DNA from 3 places in the Micromonospora pallida genome. Region 2 is predicted to be linked to each of the others. Evidence: riboswitches for the same ligand, from Rfam matches in the RefSeq annotation. Region 2 holds a riboswitch; each other region holds the start of a gene.

Region 1 (3,264 bases), 3.5 Mb from region 2:
GACAGAAGACCCCGAGCACCGCGTCGGACTCGGCGACCCGCAGGTCGCACCAGAGCGCCAACTCCAGGCCGCCGGCGACGGCGTACCCGGAGATCGCGGCGATCACCGGCTTGGTCAGCGACATCCGGGTCGGCCCCATCGGGCCGTCCCCCTCCGCTTCGACGCGGTTGCCGCTGGGCGTACCGATGGCCTTCAGGTCGGCACCGGCGCAGAAGGTGCCGCCCGCTCCCCAGAGCACGGCCACGGCGGCGGTCGGGTCGGCGTCGAAGGCGCGGAACGCGTCGGCGAGCGCCCGTGCGGTCGGGCCGTCGACGGCGTTGCGGGCCGCCGGCCGGTCCAGGATCACCGTGGTCACCGGTCCGTCGCGTTCGACCCGTACGCCCATCGGACCAGGATGCCGCCCGCCGGCACACCGCGCCAGACGCCCCGGTCGCGGTCGTCGCGACGCTGCGAGCCGGGAGCCGGGAGCCGGTAGCCGGTAGCCGGGCGCTGGGAGCCGCGCGCCGGTAGCCAGGAGCCGGGCCGGTCAGGCCCGGTCGGGGCGGACCAGGGTGGCGCCGAGCGCGGCACCGACCACGCCGGCCACCCCGAGGAACTGCGGCCAGGCCAGCAGCTCGTCGAGGAGGACCAGGCCGACCAGCGCGCCGATCGCCGGTTCGAGGCTCAGCAGCACCGCGAAGACCCGCGCCGGCATCCGACGCAGCGCGGACATCTCCGCCGAGTACGGCAGCACCGACGACAGCAGGGCCACGCCGACCCCGAGCAGCAGGACCCACGGGTCGACCAGCGCGGCACCGCTCCCGGCGATACCGAACGGCAGTACGGCGAGCGCGCCGACCGCCATGCCCAGGGCCAGCCCCCGGGCGCCGGGCACCCGCTTGCTGACCGCCCCGCCGAACACCACGTAACCGGCCCAGCCGACTGCGGTGCCGAGGCAGAAGAGCAGCCCGAGGCCGTCGACCGCCGAGCCGCCCAGGCCACTGATCAGCAGAACGCCACCCCCGGCCAGCACCGCCCAGAGCGCGTCGAGCAGCCGGCGGCTGCCGGCCAGCCCCACCAGCAGCGGCCCGGCGAAGCCGATGGTCACCGCCACGCCCAGCGGTACCCGGTGCAGGGCGGCGTAGAAGCTGAGGTTCATCAACGCGAGCATCAGCCCGAACCCGACCACCAGCCCGCCGGTACGCCAACCCAGCCGCAGTCCCGGCCGGACGACCGCGAGCAGGATCAGCGCGGCGAAGCCGAGCCGCAGGGTGGTCGTGCCGCCGGGGCTGGTGCTGCCGAACAGGTGCTTGGCCACCGCCGCGCCGAGCTGGGTGGAGAGCATCCCGAGCAGCATCAGCAGCGGCGGCGGTACGGCGTCGGGGCGTCCGACCACACCGACGAGCCGGGCGACGGTCGGGGCGGGGACCGGCGTGGGACGGAGGGTGTGCGCGTACATGCGCAACACCATGCCGTTTCGTCCGTCGACGGGGCGACCGTAATCCCGTCCTCCGGCTACCCTGGTCGACGGCACGACACAGTGAGGTGCCCCGCGCGAGCGGGGAGAATCGGGAAGCCGGTGTGAATCCGGCACGGGCCCGCCGCGGTGACCGGGGAGCCACCGTCCAGGCGCGAACAGCGCAGCCACTGGTCCACGAGGGCTGGGAAGGCGGACGGCACGGCGTCGATCCGGGAGTCCGAAGACCGGCCTCGCGTCACGCGCCCATCCGCCACGGGTGGGCCGAGCGCAGCGGGAGCCTGCCCATGGACCTGTACGACGTCATCCACCGCCGCCGGGACGTACGCGCCCAGTTCACCGGAGAGCCGGTGCCCGAGGACGCCCTGCACCGGGTGCTGACCGCGGCACACGCCGCACCGAGCGTCGGCTACTCCCAGCCCTGGGACTTCGTGGTGGTGCGGGACGCCGACACGCGCCGCCGGTTCCACGAGCACGTCCGCACCGAGCGGGACGTCTTCGCCGCCACCCTCCACGGGGAGGCGGCCGAACGGTTCGCCCGGATCAAGATCGACGGGGTGCTGGAGTCGACCCTGTCGATCGTGGTCACCCACGACCAGTCGCGGGGCGGGCCGGCGGTGCTCGGGCGGCACGCCATCGCCGACACCGGTCTCTACTCGACCTGCCTGGCCATCCAGAACCTCTGGCTCGCCGCCACCGCCGAGGGGCTCGGCGTCGGCTGGGTCTCCTTCTATCGGGAGCCCTGGCTGGCCGACCTGCTCGGCATTCCCACCGGTATCCGGCCGGTCGCCTGGCTCTGCCTCGGGCCGGTGACCCATTTCGAGGCCGTACCCGACCTGGTCCGGCACGGCTGGCGGCAGGCCCGTCCGCTCGCCCAGGCCGTCCACCACGACCACTGGACGCCCTCCGCCTGACACTTCCCGCCGCCGTCGTCCCGCCTCGCCGCGTCGCGCGGTCGCGGGGCGGGGCGCCGGGCGGGTGGCGGTGGCGGCGGGGAATTCGTCACTGTCGCCCGGTTTGGCGGCTGCCGTACCGGGAAGTCGGCAGGGGTGCGAGCACTCCTGACGAAGATCGAACAGGCGGCCGGCCTGGACCGGGTCGGTGACCGCCTCCAGCGGGCGGTGCAGGCCGCCCTACGGCCGCAGCGCGTCCGTGACCTGCTGCACGGGGTGTGGCTGGGGCACCCGCTGCACCCGGCGATGGTGCAGGTGCCGGTCGGCGCGTGGATGAGCGCCGCCCTCCTCGACGCGATGCCCGGCCAGCGGCGTGCCGCGACCGCGCTGGTGGCCGTCGGTACGGCCAGTGCCGTGCCGGCGGCCGTCGCCGGGCTCAACGACTGGGCTGCCCTGGACCGGGAGCAACGCCGGGTGGGGCTGGTGCACGCCGCCTCGAACACCGTCGGCCTGGCCTGTTACGCCGGCTCGCTCGCTGCCCGGCTGAGCGGCCGGCACAACCTGGGGCGGACGCTGGCGTACCTCGGGCTCGGTGCGGCGAGCGCCGGCGCGTACCTCGGCGGGCACCTGGCGTACAAGCAGGGGGCGCAGGTCAACCAGAGCATCTCCGAGGCGCACCGGATCGGCGACGGCTGGCACCCGGTCGGCGACCTGGCCGCCCTGCCCGACCGGGAACTGGTCACCCGCGAGATCGACGACGTCTCGGTGATCCTCTACCGGCACGGCGACGACGTCACCGTCATGCTGGAACGCTGCCCGCACCAGAGCGGACCGCTCGGCCAGGGCGAGGTACGGGAGATCGACGGCCACCCGTGCGTCGTCTGCCCCTGGCACGGCAGCACCTTCCAGCTCAAC
Region 2 (3,264 bases):
AGCAGCACGCACAGCAGGCCCGCCACCGCCCGGCCGGTGGTCGTCGCCGCCGCCTCGGCCCCGGCCGGATTCCAGCCCAGCCGGGTCGGGGAGTGCACGGACACCAGCAGCGGCAGCGCGGAGGTGGCGATGAACAGCGCCGGCACCCGGGCGGCCCGCAGCAGCACCGGCAGCGGGACCCGGGCCGGACCGACCAGCAGCAGCGCGGCGGCGGTGCCCGCCAACGCGGCTCCCGGCCACGGGGGCAGCGCCACCGCGCAGCCCAGCAGGCCCAGGGCCAGCAGTGCCTTCTCGCCCGGGTGCCGCAGTCGCCAGGGGCCGGTGTGCGCGGCGACGTCGATGGCGAACACTAGCCGGCGGTGCGGTCGGTGTCGCGCAACCGTTGCCGGGTGCGGGCGACCCCGAAGTAGTAGCCGAGGAAGCCGGCCCCGACCGCCGCCTGGAGGGCGAACAGTCCCGACTCGATCTCACCGGAGGGCGGCTCGTAGATGGCGGAGAACCACGGTTCGTAGTCCGGGTGGTCGGTGACGATGGCCGCCTCGGCCTGGGCGTCCGCCCCGGCGAACGGCTCCTCGTGTGAATCGCCGAGCCCGAGGGCCAGTGGGGCGACCGCCAGCGCGACCACCGCCAGCAGCAGGAGCAGGTTCACCCGTCCGAAGCGCTTCACGCCGGCACCTCCTCGGTCTTGCGCAGCACGCCGAGGCGGCGCAGCTCGTCGCCGCTGACCCGGGTCAGCAGCCGCACCACCAGTACCGACAGCAGCCCCTCGCCGATCGCCAGGGGGATCTGGGTGACGGCGAAGATGCCGCCGAACTTCGCCACCGCGCCGAGGAAGCCGGACGCCGGGTCGGGGAACGCGAGGGCGAGCTGCACGCTGGTGACGCAGTAGGTCGCCAGGCCGCCCAGCGTGGCGGCGAGGAACACCGCCACGTCGAGCCCGCCGCCGAGCCGGCGGGCCAGCAGGTAGGCGCCGTAGGCCACCCACGGGCCGACGATGGCCATCGAGAAGACGTTGGCACCGAGCGTGCTCAGCCCGCCGTGGGCCAGCAGGAGCGCCTGGAACAGCAGGACGATGCTGCCGAGGACGCTCATCACCGGCGGCCGGAACAGCACCGCGCCGAGGCCGGTGCCGGTGGGGTGGGACGACGATCCGGTGACCGACGGGATCTTCAACGCCGAGAGCGCGAAGGTGAAGGCACCCGCCGCTCCCAGCAACAACTTGGCTTCGGGATCCCGGCGGACCTGCTGGACCAGGGCCCGGCTGCCGTGGACGACGAAGGGTGCGGACACCACGAACCACGCCGCGGCCTGCACCGGGGGTAGATACCCCTCGGCAATGTGCATGGGAGACCTTCCTCTCCAACACCTCGTGGACGAGATCACTGTCAAGGCCGGTCTCCTGGCTCCCGGATCGATGCTCCCCCCGGCCTTCCCAGGCCGTCGGCCCAGTGGCGCAAGTCGGAGGTCACTCCCCGGTCACAGTGGCGAGGGCCGCGCCGGTCTTCCACCGGCTTCCCGAGCACCTTGACGGCGAGAGGCTATCCACCCGCGACCCGGCGGGGCAAGGGATCGGCCGCCATCCGATCACCGTGTGCCCTGGATGTGCAGGTCAGGGGCGGGACGGGAGATTGTGATCATCATGACGCTCCGCCCCCTGGGCCGCTATTGCCAAGTTTTGGCAACTACGTGAGGATGGCCTCTGCGTGGGTCGCATGGTGCCCCGGGATGGCGGGGCCGTTCCGGGCCGACGCAGTCGTACCGGTCGAGCAACGGTGGGAGCGTGTCATGGGTACCCCTTCAGGCCGGTGGCCGGCCGGGCCAGCCCGGTGGGTGGCGGCGGCCGTCGTCGGCGTACTGGCCCTGGCCGGCTGTTCGGCCCCGACGGCCACGTCGCCGGGCGTCGGCGGCGGCACCCTCGTGGTGGCGACGGCGGCTGAGCCGACGACGCTGAACCCGGTGCTGAACTACGGGGTCGACGGCGCCTCGCTGATCTTCGACGGCCTGGTCGCCCGGGACGACCGCAACCAGCTCGTGCCGGCCCTGGCCCGCGAGCTGCCCACCGTGTCGGCGGACGGGAAGACGGTGACCGCGAAGCTGCGCGACGGGGTCCTCTTCCACGACGGCAGCCCGCTCACCGCGCAGGACGTGGTCTTCACCTACCAGACTGTGCTGGACCCGAAGGTCGACTCGACGCTCCGCTCCGATCTGGACATGCTCGCCTCCGTCACCGCGCCCGACCCGGCGACCGTGGTGTTCACCCTCCGGCACGCCTACACGCCGTTCCTGCAACGGCTGACGCTGGGCATCGTGCCGGCGAAGGCGCTGGCCGGGCAGGACGTCAACAAGGCCGCGTTCAACCGCCAGCCGGTGGGCACCGGCCCGTACCGGGTGACCTCGTGGACTCCCGGTGACCGACTCGTGCTCGCCGCCAACGACCGGTACTGGGGCGGCAAGCCCGCCAACCCGGGCGTGGTGGTGGCGTTCGTCCCCGACGACAACGTCCGTGCCCAGCGGACGCGGGCGGGGGAGTTCGACGCGGCGGAGTTGGCGCCGAAGCTGGCCACCGGGTTCGACGAGCGCGACGGCTACCGGGTGTTCAAGGTGCCCACCGCCGACTACCGGGGCGTCGTGCTGCCGATGGGCAATCCGGTCACCGGGGACCCGGCCGTACGGCGGGCGCTCAACGCGGCGGTGGACCGCGCGGCGATGGTGACTGGTGTGCTCGGCGGGGCGGGGGAGCCCGCCTTCGGGCCGGTGCCGCCGTCGTCGGAGTTCGCCGAGCCCGCGATCGTCGGCAAGCCGACCGCCGACCAGGCCGCCGCCACCGCCGCCCTCGACGCGGCCGGCTGGCGGCCCGGCCCGGACGGCGTCCGGGTCAAGGATGGTCGCCCGGCGGCCTTCGCGCTGATGTACCCGGCCACCGACAGCCTGCGCAAGGAACTCGCCCTCGCGGTCACCGCCGACGCGCGGAAGGTCGGCATCAAGATCACTCCCGAGGGGCTGACCTGGGACGCGATCACCCCACGGATGGCCAGCGACGCGGTGGTCATGGGCTTCGGCACCCCGTACGACCCGGACTTCGTCACCTTCAAGCTGTTCACCTCGACCTTCGCCGGCCAGGGCTTCTTCAACCCCGGCTCCTACCGCTCCGACATGGTCGACCAGGCGCTGCGGGACGGCCGGGCCAACGCCGACCCGGCGGCCCGGAAGGCCGCGTACGCCACCTTCCAGAAGCAGCTCGCCACCGACCTGCCCTGGGTGTTC
Region 3 (3,264 bases), 3.9 Mb from region 2:
CCGGCCGAGCCGGGGCGTGGGGTAACGAAGCCAGGCTGATCCGTAATCGATGGCGAGCGCAGCCGCCCACAGCAGGCCCCGCGCGGTGCCGGCCACGAGGCCGCCGGTGAGCCACGGTACGGCGGACACAAGGAACCAGAAGACGAACCGCCCGGCGTGCAGTCGTACCTGACGCCCGTGCAACGCGGACGCCAGGAAGAGACCCCGGCCGACGTGGATCGCCACGTACGCCCCCGCGAACACCAGGGCACGGTCGGAGAAGGCTCGGGGCGCCGAACCAGCCATCAGGATGGCGCCGAGCATGGCCCAGAGCGTCATGACAACGATGGGCGGCCGCTGCGGATGGTAGAGGTCGGTTGCCAATGCGGTGACGGACCAGACCCACCAGACCGCCATCAGCAGCACCACAGCCTGGAATACTCCGCTCGAGCTGGGATTCCGGGCCAAGGTCTGCGAGGTCAAGGCGAGCGCGGCGACGAAGGCCAGATCAAAAAACAGCTCCAGCAAGGTCGCGCGCTGTGGGCCCTCGCCCTCACGTGCCAGCCCTACCGCCTGATCGGTCGTCATCGGTTGCGCGTCCTAGTTGACTCCGAGGTCGTAGGGGATCGACGACAGTTTCCGGGCAGCGAAACCGGCCGGACCGAGTGACCCAGAGGCCGTCGTCGTCGACGATAGCCAACCTTCGGCTTGAAGTTCCTTAAACGCCTCAATCCAGACATCGTGCTCCGGCAGAAACTTGACCACCTCAGGTCATGTTGTGCCGCTGGTGAGCCTCGATCTTTCGCCGCAACTCGTTCATTCGCCCGCCCGACGCCGCGACACCGCAGGGCGGCGCCGCCGGCCGCCGATGGTGATGACCACGTCGTCGGTGTACGCGGCGTCGACGCTGACCCCGTCGGGGGGCGAACAGGTGCCGCGGCACCCGACGAAACGCCGCCTCTACCGCAGGCGAGGTGATCCGGTTGTCAGCGAGCAACTGGACGGCCTACCGTTGCGGGCCAGCGCCGGACTTCGACCGGACTTCCCCCACACGTACACGCGTCTTGAGTTGTCGCATCAGTCATGCCACCACCACGGCGGCTGTCAATGCCGGCATCCGACCTCGAGCGTCGGACCTACGGCGCTGGCGATCGACCACCGTCGACGGAATGCCTTCCCGCTTACCGCGGGCCATGGTGACAGGCAGCGTCTCCCCTGGTTAGGGTATGGCCGCCGTGGTGCTCGGGAAGCCGGTGCGAAACCGGAGCGGCCCTCGCCACTGTGATCGGGATGCCGGAGGCCACCGCAAGGTCACTGGGCGCAAGCCTGGGAAGGCCGGCCGTCGGCGCACCACCCGTCAGCCAGGAGACCGGCCACGGCAGGAGAACGACTCCGTCCACGAGGTGCTGGAAGGCGGTTCCGCTGTGCGGTCCCCTGTGTCCTGGCGCGTTGCCGCGCCCCTGTCCGTCCTGCTCGTCCTGCTCGGCGGCTGCTCCGCCCCCGACGACGGCCCGGCCACCGCGCCGTCGGGTTCCGCCGGACCCGTCACGCTGACCAACTGCGGCACACCGGTGACGATCACGAAGCCGCCGGCACGTGCCGTGACGATGAACCAGTCCGCCACCGAGATCATGCTTGCCCTCGGCCTGCAGGACCGCATGATCGGTACGGCGTACCTCGACGACGAGGTGCTGCCCGACTACGCCGCCGCGTACGCCAAGGTTCCGGTCCTGGCCAAGGAGTACCCGTCGAAGGAGAGCCTGCTCGAGGCGGAACCGGATTTCGTGTACGCGTCGTTCACCAGCGCCTTCGGCGACGAGGGTGTCGGCGACCGGGGCGAGTGGCAGAAGCTCGGTGTCGGCACGTACCTCTCACCTGCCGGTTGTCCCAAGGAGACCCGGCCGGCGAAACTGACCATGAATGACGTGTTCGGTGAGATCCGGGAGATCGCCACGATCTTCGGCGTACCCGATCGCGCGGAGAAGCTCGTCGCCGACCAGCAGGCTCGCATCGCCCAGGCCAGAGCCGGCGCGAAGAACGCGAAGGTGCTGTGGTGGGACGGCGGCAGCGACGCGCCCAGCGTCGGCGCCTGTTGCGGCGGCCCCGGCATGATCATGGCCGAAGCTGGGGTCACCAACGCCTTCGCCGACCTGGACGGCAGCTGGGCCAACTCCAGCTGGGAGACGGTCGCCGACCGCAACCCCGACCTGATCGTGCTCATCGACGCGAGCTGGGACCCGGCCTCGGCGAAGAAGACGTTCCTGGCGAAGAACGCGACGCTGAAGGACCTGCCGGCAGTAAAGAACCAGCGGTACGTCGTCATCCCGTTCTCTTCGACGTCGGCGGGTGTGCGCAATATGCTCGCCGTCGAAGCCCTCGCCAAGGCGGCGAGCTGACCACGCTCACCCGCCCGCCGGCAGCGGTGGTCACGCCGCCGGTTCGGGCGGCAAGCACGGTCACGGCGACGCTGCTGCTCGTCAGTGGGCTGCTGCTGTCGGTGGGCGCGGCGGTCACGGTCGGACCGGCCGACCTTTCCCTACGTACCGTGTGGAGTGTCATCGCCGACCACCTCGGCCTGATCGACGCCGACGTGCCGTTGCTGCGTGACCACATCGTGTGGCACATGCGGTTGCCGCGGGTGCTCGGTGCCGCCGTCGTCGGTGCCGGTCTCGCCGCCGCGGGCACGGTCATGCAGACCGTCACCCGCAACCCGCTGGCCGACCCGTACCTGCTCGGGGTCTCCTCCGGGGCCTCGCTGGGCGCGGTCGTCGTCATCACCCTCGGCCTGGGAAGCGGCGTCGCCGCGCTCAGCGGCGGCGCGTTCACCGGGGCGCTCGTCGCGTTCGGCCTCGTGCTCGCGATCGCCGGCCGGGCCGTGCTGCGGCCGACCAGAGTGGTCCTCGCCGGCGTCGCCATCGCCCAGCTCTGCGCCGCCCTGACCTCCTTCGTCATCATCTGGGTGGCGGATCCGCACGCCACCCAGTCGATCACCTTCTGGCTCTCCGGTTCCCTCGCTCGCGCCGACTGGACTGCTCTCGGGTGGGCCACGCCGGTCCTCGTCGTCGTGCTGGCCGTCGTGTTCGGGCACGCGCGGGCGCTCAACGCCTTCACGTTCGGTGAGGAGGCCGCCGCTACCCTCGGCGTCGACGTCAGCCGGGTCCGGTGGCTGCTGCTGATCGCCACCGCCCTGCTCACTGCGGTCCTGGTGGCCGTCAGCGGGGCGATCGGCTTCGTGGGATTGATCCTGCCGCACGCCGCCCGCCTGCTCACCGGCCCCGACCACCG

Evidence for each region. Region 2 has a riboswitch for cobalamin ahead of GA0074692_RS09805 (energy-coupling factor ABC transporter permease). Riboswitches for the same ligand answer to the same signal wherever they lie in the genome.
Region 1: another riboswitch for cobalamin. It lies ahead of bluB (5,6-dimethylbenzimidazole synthase); the one in region 2 lies ahead of GA0074692_RS09805 (energy-coupling factor ABC transporter permease).
Region 3: another riboswitch for cobalamin. It lies ahead of GA0074692_RS26100 (ABC transporter substrate-binding protein); the one in region 2 lies ahead of GA0074692_RS09805 (energy-coupling factor ABC transporter permease).

What each region holds. Positions count from the first base shown of each region.
Region 1 is NZ_FMHW01000002.1:5,724,805-5,728,068, reverse strand. It holds gene GA0074692_RS23920 (crotonase/enoyl-CoA hydratase family protein) at 1-385, opposite strand, end outside; gene GA0074692_RS23915 (EamA family transporter) at 527-1,438, opposite strand; cobalamin riboswitch at 1,511-1,706, shown strand; gene bluB (5,6-dimethylbenzimidazole synthase) at 1,744-2,370, shown strand; gene GA0074692_RS23905 (Rieske (2Fe-2S) protein) at 2,506-3,264, shown strand, end outside.
Region 2 is NZ_FMHW01000002.1:2,245,379-2,248,642, reverse strand. It holds gene cbiQ (cobalt ECF transporter T component CbiQ) at 1-350, opposite strand, end outside; gene GA0074692_RS09810 (energy-coupling factor ABC transporter substrate-binding protein) at 350-667, opposite strand; gene GA0074692_RS09805 (energy-coupling factor ABC transporter permease) at 664-1,344, opposite strand; cobalamin riboswitch at 1,373-1,542, opposite strand; gene GA0074692_RS09800 (ABC transporter substrate-binding protein) at 1,786-3,264, shown strand, end outside.
Region 3 is NZ_FMHW01000002.1:6,179,751-6,183,014, reverse strand. It holds gene GA0074692_RS26105 (low temperature requirement protein A) at 1-567, opposite strand, end outside; cobalamin riboswitch at 1,199-1,371, shown strand; gene GA0074692_RS26100 (ABC transporter substrate-binding protein) at 1,416-2,375, shown strand; gene GA0074692_RS26095 (FecCD family ABC transporter permease) at 2,402-3,264, shown strand, end outside.